One region of the Pseudomonas sp. B424 genome, then DNA from elsewhere that is predicted to be linked to it. Evidence: predicted binding sites of a transcription regulator. Region 1 holds the regulator's gene; the other holds the start of a gene.
What was found. Region 1 encodes FliA, which starts transcription of late flagellar genes. Its sites were predicted from a motif close to CTAAAGTTTNNNNNNNNNNNGCCGNTAA; they were not measured.
Positions count from the first base shown of each region.

Region 1 (5,084 bases):
CAGCGTTCGCGCACTTCGCTGAACATGCCATTGACCGCATCCAGGGCCTCAAGCACCACGTCCATCAGCTCCGAGTCAACGCTGCGCTCACCCTTGCGCAGGATGTCGAAGACGTTTTCGGCGATGTGGCAGCACTCCACCAACTCATGGAGCTGCAGGAAGCCGGCGCCCCCTTTTACAGTGTGAAAACCGCGAAAAATTGCATTGAGCAGATCCGCATCATCCGGTCGGCTTTCCAGCTCGACCAGCTGTTCGGACAGCAGCTCTAGAATCTCGCCGGCTTCAACCAGGAAATCCTGAAGGATTTCTTCATCGGCGCCGAAGCTCATGTACGTGCTCCTTGAAATAGGGCTTCGACGCCAGGCAACAGCGCCCGCACGTCCGCGAAGTCCTAAAAACCTAAACTGGACAGCAAATCGTCAACATCATCCTGACCGGATACGACGTCATTACGTGTATCGGCATGAATCTGCGGACCTTCACCCCTGGCCTGGCTTTTTTGCGAATTATTTTCGGCGCGCATTGCATCACGGTCGTGTTCGATCCCTGCAAAGCGATCCACCTGACTGGCCATCAGCACCAGCTTGAGCAGATTGCTTTCAACTTCGGTCACCAATTGCGTTACCCGTTTGATCACCTGACCGGTGAGGTCCTGGTAATCCTGGGCCAGCAAGATGTCAGTGAGGTTGGCGGACACGATGTTGTTCTGCGTTTCGCTACGCGTCAAAAAACTGTCGACTCGACGCGCCAGCTCGCGAAACTCCTCGGCACCGACTTCGCGACGCATAAAGCGCCCCCAGTCCGTACTCAGAGCCCTGGCTTCCTGGCCCATTCCGTTGACCAGCGGCGTGCTGTGCTCCACCAGATCCATGGTGCGGTTGGCGGCGGCTTCCGTCAGTTTCACAACATAAGCCAAACGCTCGGTGGCATCCGTGATCTGCGACACTTCTTCGGCTTGCGGCATGCCCGGGTCAATATGAAAATTGACAATTGCACTGTGCAGTTCACGGGTCAGCTTGCCGACTTCGCGATACAGCCCGCGGTCCCGGGTCTGGTTGAGTTCGTGAATCAGCTGCACTGCATCGCCAAACTGGCCTCTTTCAAGGCTTTCGACCAATTCGTGAGCATGTTTTTTCAGGGTCGATTCAAAATCGCCCTGCGTAGTTTCTTGATGCTCCATAGCGCCCCCAAGGCAACCGATCAACCGATGCGATCAAAGATCTTTTCGATTTTGTCTTTGAGTGCGATAGCGGTGAACGGCTTGACCACATAACCGTTAACACCGGCCTGGGCCGCTTCGATAATCTGCTCGCGTTTGGCTTCGGCGGTCACCATCAACACCGGCAAGTGCTTGAGTTTTTCGTCGGCACGCACATGGCGCAACAGCTCGATACCGGTCATGCCCGGCATGTTCCAGTCGGTCACCAAAAAGTCGATATGCCCCAGATTGAGGATCGGCAGCGCCGTGATGCCGTCATCCGCCTCGACCGTGTTGGTGAAACCAAGGTCACGCAACAGGTTTTTAATGATCCGCCGCATCGTCGAGAAATCATCAACGATGAGGATTTTCATGTTCTTGTCCAATTCGACCTCCAAGCAGTCTTAAACGCGTCCTGTCTGGGGACGCGCCATTCAATCAATTCGTTTTCAAACACCGCCCAAATCGACTGTGGGAGCGGGCTTGCTCGCGATGCAGGCGGCGCGGTTTTTCTGATTCACCGTGTCGATCCCATCGCGAGCAAGCCCGCTCCCACAATAAGTGCACGTGTTCCCGTCAGTGCGCGCGCCACTGGCTCAGGCGTGCGCGCAATCGTGCGGCGCACTGGCTGTGCAGCTGGCTGACCCGGGACTCACTGACCCCCAGCACCTCACCGATTTCCTTGAGGTTCAGCTCCTCGTCGTAGTACAGCGCCAACACCAGTCGCTCACGCTCGGGCAGATGGGCAATCGCATCGGCCAGGGCGCACTGGAAGCGTTCGTCTTCCAGGTCCCGCGACGGTTCCGGGTGAGCACTTGCGCCATCTTCATGCAGCCCTTCGTGTTCGCCGTCCTGCAACAGATCGTCAAAACTGAACAGGCGGCTGCCCAGGGTGTCATTCAAAATGGCGTAATAATCATCAAGGCTTAACTGGAGTTCGGCCGCAACTTCATGATCTTTAGCGTCACAACCGGTTTTTGCTTCAATTACCCGAATTGCATCGCTGACCATGCGTGTATTGCGGTGAACCGAACGCGGGGCCCAGTCGCCCTTGCGCACCTCATCGAGCATCGCGCCACGGATACGAATGCCGGCATAGGTCTCGAAACTCGCCCCCTTGCTCGCGTCGTACTTGCCCGACACTTCGAGCAGACCAATCATCCCGGCCTGGATCAGGTCATCCACCTGCACGCTGGCCGGCAACCGCGCCAACAGGTGATACGCAATGCGTTTGACCAGGGGGGCATAGCGTTCGATCAGCTCGTACTGGCTGTCACGCGATGCCTTGCTGTACATGCGGTAGCCACTGGCGGTCATTAAAAGCGTCCCCCTGCTTGCTGCACCAGACGCTCGACAAAAAACTCCAGGTGCCCCCGGGGGTTTGCAGGTAGTGGCCAGGTGTCCACCTTCTGGGCAATGGCCTTGAATGCCAGCGAACATTTGGAGCGCGGGAACGCTTCGTAGACGGCGCGCTGCTTCTGTACGGCCTTGCGCACGCATTCGTCGTAGGGCACGGCGCCCACGTACTGCAGGGCCACGTCCAGAAAACGGTCGGTAACCTTGGTCAGCTTGGCGAACAGGTTGCGACCTTCCTGGGGGCTTTGGGCCATGTTGGCGAGTACGCGAAAACGGTTCATTCCGTAATCGCGGTTCAGCAGCTTGATCAACGCGTAGGCATCGGTGATGGAGGTCGGCTCATCGCACACCACCAGCAGCACTTCCTGGGCGGCGCGCACAAAGCTGACCACCGACTCGCCGATCCCGGCAGCGGTGTCGATCACCAGCACATCCAGGTTATCGCCCAGGTCGCTGAATGCCTGAATCAGGCCGGCATGCTGCGCCGGGCTCAGGTGCACCATGCTCTGGGTGCCCGAGGCCGCCGGCACGATACGAATCCCGCCGGGGCCCTGGAGCAATACGTCGCGCAGTTCGCAACGCCCCTCGACCACATCGGCCAGGGTGAATTTCGGGGTAAGGCCCAGCAGGACGTCGACGTTCGCCAATCCGAGGTCCGCGTCCATTAGCAGGACACGCCTGCCCAGCTCGGCCAATGCGATAGACAAGTTGACTGAAACGTTAGTTTTACCGACGCCACCCTTGCCGCCGGTCACTGCGATCACCTGTACGGGATGCATGCTGCCCATGATCTTTCTTTACCTTGTCTTACTTAGACGCGGCTACATACGTTGGCTGCGCGTTCCCCACCGGAACACAATCTTCAGACCATCTGATGTAGGTACATTGCAACGTAATCGTGACTACCTCAGCCAACCCGCTTGGGAGGGCTGTGATAGATATCAGCGAACATATCGGCCATGGCTTCTTCGCTGGGTTCTTCCTGCATTTGCACACTCACTGCGCGGCTCACCAGCTGGTGACGCCGCGGCAGGTGGAGATCGTCCGGGATACGCGGGCCGTCCGTCAGGTAAGCCACCGGCAACCCGTTACTGATCGCCAGGCTCAGCACCTCACCCAGGCTCGCCGTTTCATCCAGCTTGGTCAGGATGCAACCGGCCAGCCCACAACGTTTGTAACTGAGGTAGGCCGCCGTCAGTACCTGCTTCTGACTGGTGGTGGCCAATACCAGATAATTGCGCGCCTTGATCCCGCGCCCGGCCAGGCTTTCAAGCTGCAGGCGCAACGCCGGGTCGCTGGCCTGCAGGCCGGCGGTATCCACCAGCACCACACGCTTGCGCACCAGCGGCTCGAGAGTCTGGCCCAATGACTGGCCCGGGGCCACGTGAGTCACCGGCACGTTCAAAATGCGGCCCAGGGTTTTCAATTGTTCCTGGGCACCGATACGAAAGCTGTCCATGCTCACCAGCGCGATATTCTGCGCGCCGTACTTGAGTACATAACGGGCCGCCAGCTTGGCCAGCGTAGTAGTTTTACCCATCCCCGCAGGCCCGACCATCGCGATCACGCCGCCCTCTTCCAGCGGCTCCAGCTCAGGCGTGGCAATCATCCGTGCCAGGTGCGCCAGCAGCATCCGCCAGGCCTGGCGCGGCTCTTCGATACCGGCCACTTGCGCCAGCAGATCGCGCGACAGCGGCCCGGACAGACCGATGCGCTGCAAGCGGCGCCACAGATTGGCCTGCGCCGGCTTGGCATCCTGTAACTGGCTCCAGGCCAGCGAGCCCAGCTGTACTTCGAGCAACTCGCGCAGGCCATTGAGTTCGTGACGCATATTGTCGAATGCGCGCTGATCAATTGTCGGCGTGGCCACCGGCGCAGGGCGCGGCGGTTCTTCAAGGGTCGGCTCGATCAACGGCTCGGCAGCGGTCAGCGGCAAACCGGCAAACAGCTGACGGTTATCGCCCGCCTCGCCTTCGCCGCGCAGGCTCAGCTCGGCCTGGGCCGAGACGATCCGCGACTGGGTCTTGCGCAGTTCTTCTTCAAGCTCAATGTTCGGCACCCGGGGTGCCAGCGCGGACAACTTGTAGTCCAGGGCCGCGGTCAACTCAACGCCCCCGGCAATCCGGCGGTTGCCAATAATGGCGGCGTCAGCCCCCAGCTCATCACGAATCAGCTTCATGGCCTGACGCATATCGGCGGCAAAAAATCGCTTCACTTGCATAAACCAAACCCTCAGCCGTTAGGGCCTACTGTCGCAACGATCGTGACCTGCTTGTTGTCAGGGATTTCCTGGTACGCCAGCACATGCAGGTTGGGCACCGCCAAACGGCCAAAACGCGACAGCATCGCGCGTACCGGGCCTGCCACCAACAAGATAACCGGGTTGCCTTGCATCTCCTGACGCTGAGCAGCGTCGATCAACGAGCGCTGGAGCTTCTCTGCCATGCTTGGCTCCAGCAAAACGCCCTCTTCCTGGCCTTGTCCGGCCTTCTGCAAACTATTGAGCAATATTTGTTCCAACCTTGGTTCC
Region 1 covers NZ_JBUZTL010000004.1:224,463-229,546, forward strand. The annotation lists gene ACZRMS_RS07805 (chemotaxis protein CheA) at 1-329, opposite strand, end outside; gene ACZRMS_RS07810 (protein phosphatase CheZ) at 392-1,180, opposite strand; gene ACZRMS_RS07815 (chemotaxis response regulator CheY) at 1,201-1,572, opposite strand; gene fliA (RNA polymerase sigma factor FliA) at 1,775-2,515, opposite strand; gene fleN (flagellar synthesis regulator FleN) at 2,515-3,342, opposite strand; gene flhF (flagellar biosynthesis protein FlhF) at 3,462-4,775, opposite strand; gene flhA (flagellar biosynthesis protein FlhA) at 4,787-5,084, opposite strand, start outside.

Region 2 (5,084 bases), on a different contig from region 1:
AAAGCGCCCGGCCCAGCCGCCGCCTTCGTCGTCATACACCACGTAGACTGCGTTGGGGTTGTGCCCCAACTCACCGAACAGCTCCTGGAGCGAAGCCTGGGACGGCAGCAGCCCGGGTGCCGGCGGCAGGCCCAGTTGCGTGCGTTTCGGGTCGACGAAACGTGCGCCCGGAATATGCCCGGCTTCGTAGCGCGCAACACTGGTCAAGTCGACCAGGATCAGTTCGGGGGCGTTGAGCCGGGCGAACAGGTCGCTGGGTTCAATCACTAACGGCAAGCCAGAGAAGCCAGGCATGTGAAGCCTCCAGAGCAAAAAGGGGGGAATTGTAGCGATTAGCGCCCGCGAGTACTAAAGCTATTGAGGGCTTTCTCGATGCACTGTGCAGTTTTGCCGAATGCCTGCACGCTGGTTTCCGAAAATGGCCCGCCGCCCTGGTCCGCCAATATCAGCATGACCACGCGGCCATTGTTGCTCAGCGAGCGTAGCAGCAGATGCTCACCAGGGAACAGGCTGCGCAGGCTGTGGGGCAAAACTGCGGATATGACGGTGTTGTTTTCGGGGGTCAGTCGCACTTGTGCCGGTTGCGTCATCAGGCGTTGCAACGCGGTGCTTTCGGCGACGTTGACGTTCAGGTCGAAGGCGGTTTTGCCCAGCCCGGCAAGCTGGTTGACGCTCAGGATGGTCGAGGTTTTATCGGCCATCAGCAGCATCACCCGGCGCATGCCGCACGCCAGCAATGCTTCGCGGGCGCAGGTGGTCAGGTGCATGGGGTTGGTGAATGCGCTGGGTTGCGCCAGCAGTTGCCCGCAGTGTTTGCGCCACAGTGCCAGCGCCTGTGCCGAGGGCGGCGGGGCAACCAGCGAGCTGCTGTGGGTGCGGCGCATGTCCCACGGCCAGATCAGCGACTCGGCGGGGTGCCAGAGGTCAGGCATCGAATGGTAGCGCCCGCTGCTCACGGCCTGCTGGTGCACCTGCTGCTGCACTTCATCCAGCGGCAATTGCAGGTACAGGCTGGTGATGTACTGCCAACGCAGGTTGTGGGGTGTGTCCCAGGCCTGCTGGGCCGACAGCGCCAGGCCGTTGGCCAGCAACACGCTGTTGGCCGGTTGATTGAGCCAGCGGCGCAGTGCCGGGTCGGCGTCCAGCAGCTGTTGCTGGCGCAGCGGATGATGGGTGTCGCGGGCGATGTGCAACACCTTGACCAGGGTGCGGCGTTCGTCAGTGATCACCGTGTAACCTTGCATCACCCACGCAGGCAGATGCCACAGTTCGGCCAGGGTGCGACAGATATCGAACAGCGGCACACCGAACAGCGCCAGCTCGACCTTGTTGGCGCACTCGCCCTGTACCACAACGCGGCGCTCCCACGCTTCAAGCAGTTGCGGGTGGGTGAGGGCCAGGGCCCAGAGGGGCGAAAGGAACAGCAGGCTGCTCCAGTAAATTTCTTGCCAGAGCCGCGCCAGACGGTTACCGAACAGGCCAATGGCTTGTTGTGCCGCGTGCTGGCTGATGAGCTGGATTTGCCGGTAAGCCAGCGGGATGTCGTCCATCGCCAGGGCGGGCACGCGTTCGAGCAACCCTTGCGTGCGCGCCAGGCCCAGGCGGTTGATGGCCAGCTCAAGGCTTTCGGCAGGCTCGCTCAGGCTGCTCTGGACTTGCTGGTTGGCTTCGCGAATCAGCCGCAGCGCCAGCGCCGGGCTGTCCTGCATGACCTCGGCAATCTCGCGCAATGAGCGGCGACTGTCGCCGATCGTTTTGCTTACCCGCGCGTGGTTCTGTTGCGGGATCGGCAGATCCACAGCATCCAGGAGTTTGACCCAGGCATCCAGGGTGGTGGGCGTTGATGTCGGTGCGCAGGCTTCGTTGGTCATGATGGGAACGCGGTCATCATCGATTGTGTACACACCCGGAATGGGTCGAATGGCTTTTCGGCTTTACCGGCTATAGTCTGGCGCAGATTCGCCGATAAGGAGAAGAAGAGTTTTAGCTACGCTGGAATTGACCCTGAACCCGACTCAATAAGTACCTTTATATCTATGGCTAAAATTATCGGCATCATCGTCGTGTTCGCGAGCGTGCTCGGCGGGTACGTGCTTTCCCACGGCAAGATCGGGGCGCTGATTCAGCCGTTCGAGGTTTTGATCATCGGCGGTGCGGCCTTTGGCGCGTTCCTGCAAGCCAACCCCGGTTACATGACCATGCACGTGATCAAAAAATCACTCGGCATGTTCGGCTCGCGGTTCTCCCACGCGTTCTACCTGGAAGTGCTGGGCCTGATTTACGAGATTCTCAATAAAAGTCGCCGCGAAGGCATGATGGCCATCGAAGGCGATATTGAAGATGCGGCCGCGAGTCCGATCTTCGCCAAGTACCCGACCGTCCTTAAAGATGAGCGCATGACGGCGTTTATCTGCGATTACCTGCGCATCATGTCGTCGGGCAACATGGCGCCCCACGAGCTTGAAGGGCTGTTCGACATGGAACTGCTCAGCCTCAAGGAAGAGCTGGAACATCCCTCCCACGCCGTTACCGGTATTGCCGACGGCATGCCCGGCTTCGGTATTGTGGCGGCGGTACTGGGTATTGTGGTGACCATGGCCTCGCTGGGCGAAGGCGATCAGGCTGCAATCGGCATGCACGTTGGCGCCGCATTGGTGGGCACCTTCTTCGGTATTTTGGCGGCCTATGGTTTCTTCGGCCCGTTGGCGACTTCCCTGGCCCACGATGCCAAGGAAGAGATCAATGTGTACGAGTCAATCAAGGCCTCGTTGGTGGCCTCGGCTTCGGGGATGCCGCCGTCGCTGGCGGTCGAGTTTGGGCGTAAAGTCTTGTACCCCAAGCATCGGCCCAGTTTTTCCGAGCTGGAACAAGTGGTTCGCGGTCGCTGATTTATGGAAAACAACCAGCCGATAATCATCAAGCGCGTCAAGCGCTACGCCGCAGGCCACCACGGTGGTGCCTGGAAAATTGCCTTTGCTGACTTCGCCACGGCGATGATGGCGTTCTTCCTGGTGATGTGGCTGATGACGGCCGCCACGCCAGAGCAAAAAATCGCCATTGGCGGTTATTTCAAAGACCCGATCGGTTTTACCGAAAGCGGCACGCCCTACATCATCGACCTGGGAGGCACGCCCGCGTTGGCGCCGGACAACACCCTCAACCCCGAAGAAAAGCTGCAGCCTCAGCCGGACAAACCCAAGGTCGATGCGGATCAGGTTGAAAGCATGGCCGAGCAAGTCGAGAAAGAACGCCTCGAATTGCTGCTTCAGGAGTTGCAGAACAAGGTTGAAGAAAACCCGCAATTGCGCAAATTCAAAGACCAGCTGTTGTTTGAGATCACCCCGGACGGGCTTCGGATCCAGATCATGGACGCCGAAAATCGCCCGATGTTTGATGTTGGCAGTGCGCGGCTCAAGCCTTACTTCGAAGATATTTTGCTGGCCATGGCGGACACCATCAAAGCCGTGCCGAATAAAGTCAGCATCAGCGGCCACACGGATGCCATGCCCTATGCGGGAGGTGGCGACTATGGCAACTGGGAGTTGTCGGCAAACCGAGCCAACGCGGCGCGGCGTGCGCTGGTGGCGGGCAGTTATCCGGAAAATCAGGTGGCGCGGGTGGTGGGGTATGCCTCATCGGTGTTGTTCGACAAGACCAGCCCCTATAACCCGGTCAACCGTCGCATCGACATCGTGGTACTGACCAAAAAGGCCCAGCAAGCGATCGAAGGCGAGCAGGGTGTGGAGCCGGTCAAGGTAGAGCAACTGCCCAAAGAACCCGTCGATCCGATCAAGCTTCCTGCCGACAAACAGCCGATGCCGATGCATGAAGAGCGCCAGAAGCTGAATCTGTTTGACGACAAGGCACCGTAATAACTGTGGGAGCGGGCTTGCTCGCGATGCAAGCGACTCGGAATATCTGATTCACCGAGGCGATGCAATCGCGAGCAAGCCCGCTCCCACAGGAGCGGTTATACGGCTTAGTAGCTCGACTCGGGCAAGCTGGCAATGATCGAGCGATAGCTGTTCATGCGCTGTTGCTGCACGCGGCCATCTTCCAGGGCCATCAGCAAAGCACAGCCCGGCTCGCGGTCGTGCTTGCAGTCGCGGAAGCGGCAGGTGCCGATCAAGTCGTTGAACTCGATAAAGCCCGCTTCTACATCGGCACGGCTCACGTGGCCCAGGCCGAACTCGCGGATACCCGGAGAGTCGATCAATTCGCCGCCGCCCGGGAAGTGGAACAACCGCGCGGTGGTGGTGGTGTGCGTACCCTGGCCCGAAACCTCGGACAGCGGCCCGACCCGCAGGTTGACCTCTGGCAGCAAGCTGTTGACCAGGGACGACTTGCCCACGCCCGACTGCCCCACAAACACGCTGATATGGCCGTCCAGTTGCGCTTGCAACTGCTGCATGCCATCGCCGTGATGGGCCGATACTTCCAGCACCGGGTAGCCCAGCGTGCGATAAACCCCCAGCAACGCGTTCAGCGCCGGCGAGTTTTGATCGTCGATCAGGTCAGCCTTGTTGAGCAGCAGCAGCGGGCGAATCCCGGCGTGCTCGGCGGCTACCAGATAACGGTCGATCAGGTTGGCGTGAGGCTCGGGCATGGGCGCGAACACAATCACGATCATGTCGACGTTGGCGGCAACCGGCTTGAGCTGACCGCGGCTGTCCGGGCGGCACAATTCGGTTTTACGGGGCAACTGGGCGACGATAACGCCGATACCCTGGTTGCCGGCGCGCCATACGACCGTGTCGCCGGTCACCAGTGCGGGCAGGTTTGCGCGCAAGTGGCAGCGGAACATCTGACCTTTAAGCTCGCCTTCCTGGGCTTCGACTTCGACCTGCACACCAAAGTGCGCGATCACCAGACCGAGTTGCTCGGGGCCTAAATCGCCGCCTTCAAGTGCTTCAACGGCACTGGATTCACGTTTTGCGGCGCGGGCAGCGCGCTCGCCCTGGATCTTTTCGATGCGCCAATTCTGACGACGATTGAGCTGGCGTTTGGCCATGGGTGTTCCGTGTTGATAAAACGATAAGGGGGTTAAACGCTGGCGAGTTTAGCACGTGGGCCGTATGCCTAAG
Region 2 covers NZ_JBUZTL010000001.1:145,185-150,268, reverse strand. The annotation lists gene ACZRMS_RS00600 (rhodanese-like domain-containing protein) at 1-294, opposite strand, end outside; gene ACZRMS_RS00595 (HDOD domain-containing protein) at 333-1,871, opposite strand; gene motA (flagellar motor stator protein MotA) at 2,037-2,888, shown strand; gene motB (flagellar motor protein MotB) at 2,892-3,872, shown strand; gene rsgA (small ribosomal subunit biogenesis GTPase RsgA) at 3,980-5,011, opposite strand.
Region 2: the regulator FliA is predicted to act here: its motif matches at 1,942-1,969, upstream of motA (flagellar motor stator protein MotA).